One region of the Brevibacterium spongiae genome, then DNA from elsewhere that is predicted to be linked to it. Evidence: riboswitches for the same ligand, from Rfam matches in the RefSeq annotation. Region 1 holds a riboswitch; each other region holds the start of a gene.
What was found. Region 1 has a riboswitch for thiamine pyrophosphate ahead of thiM (hydroxyethylthiazole kinase). Riboswitches for the same ligand answer to the same signal wherever they lie in the genome.
Positions count from the first base shown of each region.

Region 2: another riboswitch for thiamine pyrophosphate. It lies ahead of thiC (phosphomethylpyrimidine synthase ThiC); the one in region 1 lies ahead of thiM (hydroxyethylthiazole kinase).
Region 3: another riboswitch for thiamine pyrophosphate. It lies ahead of L1F31_RS05440 (ECF transporter S component); the one in region 1 lies ahead of thiM (hydroxyethylthiazole kinase).

Region 1 covers NZ_CP093443.1:3,067,561-3,070,833, forward strand. The annotation lists gene thiD (bifunctional hydroxymethylpyrimidine kinase/phosphomethylpyrimidine kinase) at 1-92, opposite strand, end outside; gene thiE (thiamine phosphate synthase) at 89-835, opposite strand; gene thiM (hydroxyethylthiazole kinase) at 832-1,746, opposite strand; TPP riboswitch at 1,734-1,867, opposite strand; gene L1F31_RS13830 (DUF3800 domain-containing protein) at 2,131-3,024, shown strand; gene L1F31_RS13835 (winged helix-turn-helix transcriptional regulator) at 3,036-3,273, opposite strand, start outside.
Region 2 covers NZ_CP093443.1:581,871-585,143, reverse strand. The annotation lists gene L1F31_RS02630 (M18 family aminopeptidase) at 134-1,438, shown strand; TPP riboswitch at 1,494-1,602, shown strand; gene thiC (phosphomethylpyrimidine synthase ThiC) at 1,598-3,273, shown strand, end outside.
Region 3 covers NZ_CP093443.1:1,230,716-1,233,988, reverse strand. The annotation lists gene L1F31_RS05445 (purple acid phosphatase family protein) at 1-1,701, opposite strand, end outside; TPP riboswitch at 1,825-1,932, shown strand; gene L1F31_RS05440 (ECF transporter S component) at 1,956-2,585, shown strand; gene L1F31_RS05435 (ABC transporter ATP-binding protein) at 2,585-3,273, shown strand, end outside.

The sequences.
Region 1 (3,273 bases):
GCGGTGAAGGTCTTGAGGTCGGCGTGGATTCCGGCGCCCCCGGACGGGTCGGTGCCGGCGATGGTCAGAGCGATCGGCGGGCGAGTGGTCATGACTGACCGCCGGCAAACGCTGCGAGCAGTTCAGCGGCTGCGGCCTGCGGGTCGCCGGCCATGCAGATCGCCGAGACCACACAGATCCCGAGCAGTCCGCGCCCACGCAGGTCAGGGGCCCGATCGATGCTGATGCCGCCGATCGCGACGGCGGGGATGCCGGCTTTCGTGACCAGTTCGCCGAGGCGGTCCGGTCCGATTCCGTCCGGGGCGTCGGCCTTCGTCGTGGTGTCATAGACCGGCCCGATGCCGACGAGATCGACGACTCCCGAGTCGCGGGCGGCGTCGAATTCGTCGCTGCTGGCGGCCGAGAGACCGATGAGCGGTGCTTCGCCCAGGGCGGCGCGCACCTCGGCGACGGTGGTGTCGGTCTGGCCGACGTGGATGTGGATGTCCTCGCCTTCGTCGATGAGGCGACGGGCCACCTCGACGCGATCATTGAGGACGACGGGCACGGTGCGGTCGGTGCCGCGGGTGGCGGCGTCGACGGCGGCGATGACCTGACGTGTGAGTGAGTAGAATTCGCCGTCGTCGATGTCCTTGTCGCGAACCTGGACGATGCCCACTCCCCCTGCGACGGCGGCCTGCACGGTCTCGGCGACGGTGCGCCCGGCGGCCGCGCATTGGGCGGAGTCGGTGACGAGGTAGAGGCGGGTATCGATGCCTGCGAAGCGACTGTTTGCGCCTGCGACGCGGTCGGTCGCGTACGGGCTTTCGGCAGTGTGCGCGGACCCCGCGGTCATGCCTGCACGCCTTCGCTCGCGTCGAGTGCATCGATGCTGACCCGCGCTCCGGCCAGACGGTCGCCGTCGACGGCGTAGAGCGCGTCGAGGAAGTTCACGGAGTAGCTGCCCGGTCCCTTCGCCCCGTCGGCGGCGAGTTCCCCGGCGACCGCGAAGTGCGCGTGGGCGGCGACGACGGCTTCGAACCTCGCCGAGGCGGCTTGACTGTCCGCGGCCTGTTCCGGTGCGTGCACGGCTGAGGCATCAGCGTCGGGATCGGCGAGTCCGGTGCGGGCCGCGGCGAGGTAGGCGCTGGTGACGGCACCGAGGGAGCAACCGGTGCCGATGACCAGCGGCATGAGTTCGTATCCGCCGGAGACGCGGGCGACGTGGTCGGTGCCATCGATATGGGCGACGACGGCGTCGGTGGGACCGGAAACGGCAACGATCGCGCCGGTTTCCCGGGCCAGTTTCGCTGCGGCCGGCAGGACGGCGTCGACTTCGTCGGTGGAGTCGACTCCGCGACCGCCGAGGCCGACTCCGGCGAGTGCGGCGATCTCGGAGGCGTTGCCGCGGATGGCGGTCGGGTGATCGGCGGCGGCGCGGCGGATGCGGGAGGTGCGGAAGTCGACGGCTCCGACGCTCACTGGGTCGAGGACCCAGGGCTTGCCGGCGGCATTCGCAACGTCGATGGCGGCGTCGGCAGCAAGCAGCTGATGGTTCGAGGCGGTGCCGAAGTTGATGAGGATCCCGCTGGCGATGCCGGCGAACTGTCCTGCATCGGCTTCATGGTCGAGCATCGCCGGGGACGCGCCGACGGCCAGGAGCACGTTCGCGCTGAATTGCTGCACGACGGTGTTCGTGATGCATTGGATGAGCGGGTTGGACGCACGCAGTCGTGCGTTGGCAGAACGCAGGTCGAAGTCAACCATGACGATCCCTTCGCTAGTATGGCCCAGATCAGGTTCGATGGGTGTTCTCTCAGCCTCGGTGTCCTCCGCGCGCAGCGTCTCGGTGCGAACGGATCCTCATGAGGCACCCCATGTCAATGGCTCCGACTGTATCAGCACCACCGGACACGAGCGACTTCTTCGATGTCGAAAGAACAATGACGGATGAGGGGCACCAAAGATACTCACTCACCATGGTTGCCGTTGGTCCCCCATACCAGAACTATTGCGGGGAAATCTGTGCTGTGAGAATATTGAGGTGGTAGCGAGGAGGTCACCTCCTAGAGCGCCAAGTCGCAAGCCCACGTCTCAGACGTGGGTTTTTGCGTTGGGCCTCGTGTCAGAGACGCTGGGTAGAGTTCGACCATGTTGCTCGCCTATATCGATGAGATCGGTGAACCTGGCCCTTACGTTGCAAAAGACCACCCAAAGTTCAACACAAACCCGGTCTTCGGCTACGCAGGCTTCGTCATCCCCGAAAACTCGGCTCGAAGATTCGGGCAGATCTTCACTGCAGAGAAGCGACGTGTCTTTGCCAGCGAACTGCGGGGCATAGACAACCCGGGCCGCTGGGAGCGCAAGGGATCAGATATCTTCACTCCAGACGCTTGGCGAAGCTACGGTGAGCAGATCCGTGTCTTTCGCGGGCTGATCAACAGGCTCGCAGAACTGAGTGGACGAGTCTTCTTCTATGCCGAACAGAAGGAAGTCGGCACCAGGAAGCAAGTGCGGCTCTCCGATGAGCAACGCGAAGCTTCAGCTATGCGAGAGTCGGTCAATCGTCTCTGTCGTCACGCTGACAATTGCGGCGAAAATCTACTGATGCTGATGGACCAGATCAATGAGAAGCAACGGGCTGCAAGAGTAGCGACGATATACGCACACATATTCTCGCGTTCCCAAGAGTTTAGGGAAATGAATGCTGCCATTGAGCCGCCCATGCACATTGACAGCGCTCTCAGCTCCAATATTCAGTTTGCCGATTGGATTGCAGCCGCCGTCAGCCGAGCGATCGACTACCAACTCGAACGCGAGTCAAAGTACAGCTGGATACCTCAAGCCCTGAGCAATCACATGCACCATCGCATCACCTATGAATCCAAGCTTCGCCTTTGGCAGAGCTCGCTCAATGATCTCAACAACTTTGACATCTTTAAGTCCGAGCGCCCAGTCCAAGAGAAAACGGGCTCTGGAGGCATGAGTCCCGAGGACCTCGCGAAGCTCGAAAAGATCAAGCACGCGACGATGAAGAGAAGATAGTCATCCCACCCCTAGTCGGCCCGGTGCGCCCACTTCTCGTCCGGCATTCCGGGACCCTTCGACGCCGTGACCACCTCAGGGACGCGATCACAGGCGGTGCACTCGAGCCCCGAATGCACCTCGCCGTCGCAGTCGTCGTGGCGGTAGATGATCGGACGACCACCCGGCGCCTCCCACCGATCGCCCCAGTCGGTGAAGGCGACGAGCACTCCACGCAGGTCGCGCCCCTTGTCGGTGAGGTGGTATTCG
Region 2 (3,273 bases), 1.7 Mb from region 1:
GTCGAACACTCCTTGCCGTCGATGCTGCGGTTGCAGGGTCCCTGCCGCCGCTGTCGCCCCAGGCTCGGTGCAACCCGATGTCTGAGACCTCTTCCCTTGTCATCCAAACTACCGCAAAGGATAGGCTGGGGAAATGAATGAATCACTCCCGAGACCGGTTCCTGCCGCGCAGACCGCGGACGACCTCGGCGACTTCGTCAGCGCCTCCCCCAGCTCATACCACGCCGTGGCCACCGCCGCCCAGCGTCTGGAGAAGGCCGGTTTCTCCCGCCTCGATGAGGCGAGCGCGTGGGCGCTGACTCCCGGGACGGGCAATTTCGTCATCCGTGACGGTGCGATCATCGCGTGGATCAATCCCACCACCGCCGAGGCGGCTCCCGGGTTCCGCGTGTTCGGTTCCCACACCGATTCCCCGGCTTTCAAACTCAAACCCGGCCCTGAGTACACCGCGGAGGGGACGCGTCAGGTCGGTGTGGAGATCTACGGTGGTCCGCTGCTGAATTCGTGGCTGGACCGGGAGCTCGCCTTCGCCGGTCGGCTCAGTCTCGCCGACGGCCGGACCGTGCTCGCACAGACCGGGCCGATCGCCCGTATCCCGCAGCTGGCGATTCATCTCGACCGGCAGGTCAATGAGGGTCTGACCTTGGACAAGCAGCGTCACACGGCTCCGGTCATCGGCCTGGCCGAACTCGCCGAGGCAGACATCGTCGAACTGCTCGCCGCCTCCGCCGAGGTGGATCCCGAACAGGTGGCCGGCCACGACGTCTACACCGTTCCTACGCAGGCACCGTCACGGTTCGGTGCCTCCGAGGAGTTCTTCGCCTCGCCGAGGCTGGACAACCTCCTGTCCGTCCACGCCGGAGTCACCGCCTTGGCGAATCTCGACGCCGACGGTCTCGAGGGGATCCCGCTGTTCGCGGCCTTCGATCATGAGGAGATCGGATCGAACTCACGGTCCGGAGCGTGCGGGCCGTTCCTCGCCGATGTCACCGAACGCATCATCGCCTCCCTGCTGCCGAACTCGACGCGCAGCGACTATCTGGCCTCCTTGGCCGCCTCGGTGTGCGTGTCCTCCGATGCCGGGCACGCCGCGCACCCGAACTATCCGGAGCGTCACGACCCGCATGTGCGTCCACACCTCGGCGGCGGTCCGCTGCTCAAACTCAATGCTCAGCAGCGCTACGCCACGGATGCCGTGGGCACAGCAGTGTGGGCGCGAGCATGTGCGGCCGCCGGGGTCGAGTATCAGGACTTCGTGTCGAACAATGCGATGCCCTGCGGGTCGACGATCGGTCCGCTGACCGCCACCCGCCTGGGCATGACCACCGTCGACGTCGGACCGGCACTGTATTCGATGCACTCGGCCCGGGAGATGGTCGCGATCTCCGACGTCGTCGCCCTCGGCGCGGTCGCGAAGACGTTCCTCCAGGGCGACTGACCCGCGCCCCACCTCGGCGAGGTTGTCCCACGCGCTGACCTCGTGATACGAATTGCATGACCCCACGGGAGCCCTCTTCAAGGGCTGAGATCGGACTGAATCGTCCGAGACCGTAGAACCTGATCCGGTTGATACCGGCGTAGGAAGTGAGGACTGCAGATGACTGCATTCACCCCTGAAACACCTGTCCCTGCCACGACTGTGCCCACCGAGCGTGACCTCGGCCCGACCCCCGACGCGAACGAAGCGGCCGCCTCGGTGCGGGGATCCGAGGATCAGTCGGTGCGGAAACCCGAGGACTGGTTCACACTTGAGCAGTACCCGACGCATTCGCCGGACTGGGTCGAGGACGCGGAGCACCAGGTCCGCGTGCCGGTCACCCGCATCGAACTCGACGACACCGACGGCCGAGCGAACGACCCCGTCCACGTCTACCGCACCGTCGGCCCCGGCAGCGTCCCCGAGGAAGGCCTCCCAGCGCTGCGGTTCCCCTGGATCGACTCCCGCCTCGACACCGAAACGTATGCAGCCCGCGGCCACCGCATCGCCGACGACGGACGTGCGGCAGTGCGCAGAGGTGCGCCCTCGCAGCAGTGGAAGGGGCGCAAACCGGTTCCGCGACGAGCCAAGACCGGCCGCACGGTGACCCAGATGCACTACGCCCGGCAGGGCATCATCACCCCCGAGATGCGGTTCGTCGCCCTGCGCGAACAGTGCGATGTCGAACTCGTCCGCGCAGAACTCGCCGCCGGGCGCGCCATCATCCCGAACAACATCAACCACCCCGAATCCGAGCCGATGATCATCGGCAAGGCCTTCCTCGTGAAGATCAACGCGAACATCGGAAATTCCGCGGTCACCAGCTCCATCGCCGAGGAGGTCGACAAGCTGCGATGGGCCGCGAAGTGGGGCGCCGACACCCTCATGGACCTGTCGACCGGCAATGACATCCACACCACCCGGGAGTGGATCATCCGCAATTCGCCGATCCCCATCGGCACCGTCCCGATCTACCAGGCGCTGGAGAAGGTCGACGGTGACGCGAACGCGCTGACCTGGGAGATCTACCGCGACACCGTCATCGAGCAGTGCGAACAGGGTGTGGACTACATGACCGTCCACGCCGGTGTGCTGCTGCGCTACGTCCCCCTCACCGCCAACCGGGTCACCGGGATGGTCTCCCGCGGCGGGTCGATCATGGCCGGCTGGTGTCTGGCCCATCACGAGGAGAACTTCCTCTACACCCACTTCGATGAGCTCTGCGAGATCTTCGCCCGCTACGACGTCGCGTTCTCACTCGGCGACGGACTGCGACCGGGCTCCATCGCCGATGCCAACGATGCCGCCCAGTTCGCGGAACTCGACACTCTCGCCGAACTCACCGAACGCGCCTGGGCCCACGACGTCCAGGTGATGGTCGAAGGGCCCGGGCACATTCCGCTCCACCTCGTGCGGGAGAACGTCGAACGTCAGCAGGAGCTGTGCCACGGCGCACCCTTCTACACCTTGGGTCCGCTGGTCACGGACATCGCACCCGGCTACGACCACATCACCTCGGCGATCGGAGCGACCGAGATCGCCCGCTACGGCACGGCGATGCTCTGCTATGTCACCCCAAAGGAGCACCTCGGTCTGCCCGACCGCGACGACGTCAAGACCGGAGTGATCACGTACAAGATCGCCGCCCACGCCGCCGACGTCGCGAAGGGCCACCCCGGGGCGACGGCCCGCGATGATGCGCTGTCGAAGGCACGGTTCGAGTTCCGGTGGCGGGACCAGTTCGCTCTCGGTCTTGACCCGGAGACCGCCGAGGCGTTCCATGACGAGACGCTGCC
Region 3 (3,273 bases), 1.8 Mb from region 1:
GCCCGCATCGGCCGAGGCGGAGTCTCCTTCGGCTCCGGCGTCGGCCTGACTCCCGGTTCCTTGTGCTCCGCTGGCATCTGCGCCATCGGCACCTGTGCCTGCGTCTGCGCCGTCCGCGCCGCCGGCATCTGCGCCTGCCCCGTCAGCGTCACCACCTGCCCCAGCGTCAGCATCCGTACCGTCGGCCTCGGCATCCGAGCCGCCAACTCCGCCGTCCGACCCGTCCGCGCTGGTATCGGCTTCCGCGTCCTCACCGGGCCCCGGTTCGCCTGATCCTGCGCGGGTGAGTTCCACATCGTCGACCTGTTCCGAGGCAGCCTGGCTCTCCGCTTGGCCCTCCGACTGTCCCCCGCCGCCTGCCGGCACTTCGTAGGTCGTGGCCTGCAGCGCGTCGTCACTGACTCGGACGCGGGTGAAGGCGGGAACGTCGTTGTAGACGCTCTTGCCTTCCCACTCGAGCCCGGGGACGTGGCTGTAGAACTTCGATCCCGTCGACGAGGTGAGAGTGAGATAGAGCGTCTGCCCCTCCGCCTTCTCCTGTTCACGTCCCGCATCTGCTCCGGGAATCGGCTTGCCTTCACCGTCCATGAGGAACGTGCGGTTGTAGATGTGGTCGTGCCCGGAGACCACGAGATCGATGTCGTTGCGGGCCGCGACCGGCGGAATCGCCTTCCGCAGCCGTTTCACATCGGCGTCGTCCCAGTGGGTGGCCGTCGAGTAGATCGAGTGGTGGAAGCCCAGCACCGTCCAGCGCGCCTGGTCACCGTGTTCGGCGACGACGTCGTCGATGAACTCTGCGTGGGCGTCCATATCCGAGCTGTTCGAGTTGATGTTGATGAACAGAACGTCGGATTCGGTGAACCAATAGTCCCCACCCGAAGTGAGGGGCCCACCGCCGCCATGGTCGGCGCTGACATTGGGCCGGTTGAAGTGCTGTTCGTATGCCTTGGACGATACGTCGTGATTGCCGATCGTCGTCGCCTGCGGCAGTGTGCGGGTCGGGTCCGGGGCCAGGTACTGCCCGTACTCGTCCTGACTGATGGCACTGTTGACCTGATCTCCGAGCGAGTAGAAGAAGTCCGGATTCTTCGCTGTGGCCACCGCCGAGGTGAGCGTGCGGTCCCACGCCGATGCGTCGTCGGGGGTTCCACCTCCCGCACCGATCTGCGGGTCACCGAAGACGAGGAATTCGTCGTCACCGCCGTCGTCTCCCGTCGTGAACCGTGCCACCTCGGTGAAGCCGTCCTCCTCGCTGCCGACTTGATAGGCGTATTCGGTGCCGGGTTCCAGGTCGGTCATCGTCGCATGGTTGAAGTGGCGGGAGAGATCGGCTCCGATCCCGGAATCTGTGGTCTCGGCTGTCTGCGCATCGTCGGGCAGCTCGTTGCCTGCGAGTTCGCTCGCCGGCGCCCACCGGACCTCTCCCCCGCCCGAACTCTCACTCATCCAGGAGACATTGCGTGCGGTCGAATCGGCTCCGACCTGCAGCACGGCATCGGTGATCGCCTCAGTACCGGTCTCCGTCCGCTGCTGCGGACCCGTCTCATCGCTGGTGCGCGGCTGCGACTCCGTCGGTCCGGGACTCGGCGTACCGGAGCCCAGGCCTTGAGCATCGGCGGGAAGCGGAGCGGCCACCAGCCCGGTGAGCAGAACACCGGCGGACAGGGCGGAGAACCGGCGTCGGAGGCGATGAGTCGTCATTCGCCCATTTCTACTCACCAGTAGTGAAGTAGTGTTCGAAGGCTGTCGACGTCCAGCGGAACGGGAAGTGAACCCTCGATGACCGAGGCGGAGCGGTCGCGGGTCTCCCCTGTTGTACAGTGGTGGCTACGACAGGGGAGCGCCGTCAGGGGCGCTGAGAGTGCAGACGAGCTGCAGACCCTCGAACCTGATGCGGTTAGCACCGCCGAAGGAAGTCGAGACTCTTCACCCCTCCTTGTGACTGAGGAGGCATCATGCCGAAAACCACCACGCCCGATTCCACGACGCCTGCCAAGCCGGTCCACACGCTGGCGCCCAAGACGAAATCGTGGCGGGTCGTCGACTATGTCACCACCGCAGTGCTCGGCATCGCCGTCGGGCTCGTCTTCTGGGTGCTGGCGCTGAGTTGGAAGGTCCTCGAGCTCGCGTTCCAGGCCTTCCCACCCTCGATCGGCCTCATCGCCGGGCTGTGGGTGCTGGCCGGGCCTCTGGCCGGTGCGATCATCCGCAAGCCCGGCGCCGCACTGCTGTGCGAGCTCATCGCCGCCATCGTCGAAGCGGTCCTCGGGTCTCATTTCGGGGCGACGGTGCTGCTGTCCGGATTCCTGCAGGGCCTCGGCGCCGAACTCGTCTTCGCGGCCTTCGGGTACAGGCGATTCACGCTGTGGGTCACGGCTCTGTCCGGGGTGCTGGCGGCGGCGTTCATGGCCGTGAGCGAGAACATCATGTACAACGCCGAATGGCAGTTCTCCTTCCAGGCCGCCTACGCGGTGTGCGCGATCATCTCCGGTCTCGTCATCTCCGGCATCGGCGCCTGGTTCGCCTACCGGGCGATCGCGAAGACCGGGGCGCTGAGTTCGTTCGCCTCCGGCCGTCTGCGCTGATGGCGCTGCCGATCACGGCGCGCGGGTATTCGTGGACGCATGCCGACCGTGACGCTCCGGCCGTCGGCCCCCTCGACCTCGACATCGCCGCCGGTGAGAAGGTGCTCGTCCTCGGGTCCTCCGGGGTGGGCAAGTCGACGCTGCTTCACGCGATCGCTGGCGTCCTCTCCGACGAATCCGGTGAGGCGACCGGTGAGCTCCTCATCGGCGGAGACGCCCCGGACCCTCGCCGAGGCGGCACCGGGCTGGTCCTCCAAGATCCCGATTCGCAGGTGATCTTCTCCCGCATCGGCGACGATGTCGCCTTCGGAATGGAGAACCTCGGCCTGCCTGCCGAGGTCATCGCGGCCCGGATTCCCGCCTCGCTGCGTGCGTTGGGACTCAACCTGCCGCAGGATCATCCGAGTGCCGCCCTGTCCGGTGGGCAGAAGCAGCGGTTGGCGCTGGCGGGCATCCATGCGATGGCACCGGAGGTCATCGTCCTCGACGAGCCGACGGCCAATATCGATCCTGGTTCTGCCGAGGATGTCCGTGATGCCGTGCTTGCTGTGCAGGCCGAGACCGCGGCGACGATGATCGTCGTCGAACACCGGGTCGGCCTGTGGCTCGACCACGTCGACCGAGTCATCGTGCTCGGTCGGGCGGGGATCGTCGCCCAAGGTTCACCGACGCAGGTCTTCCGTGACCC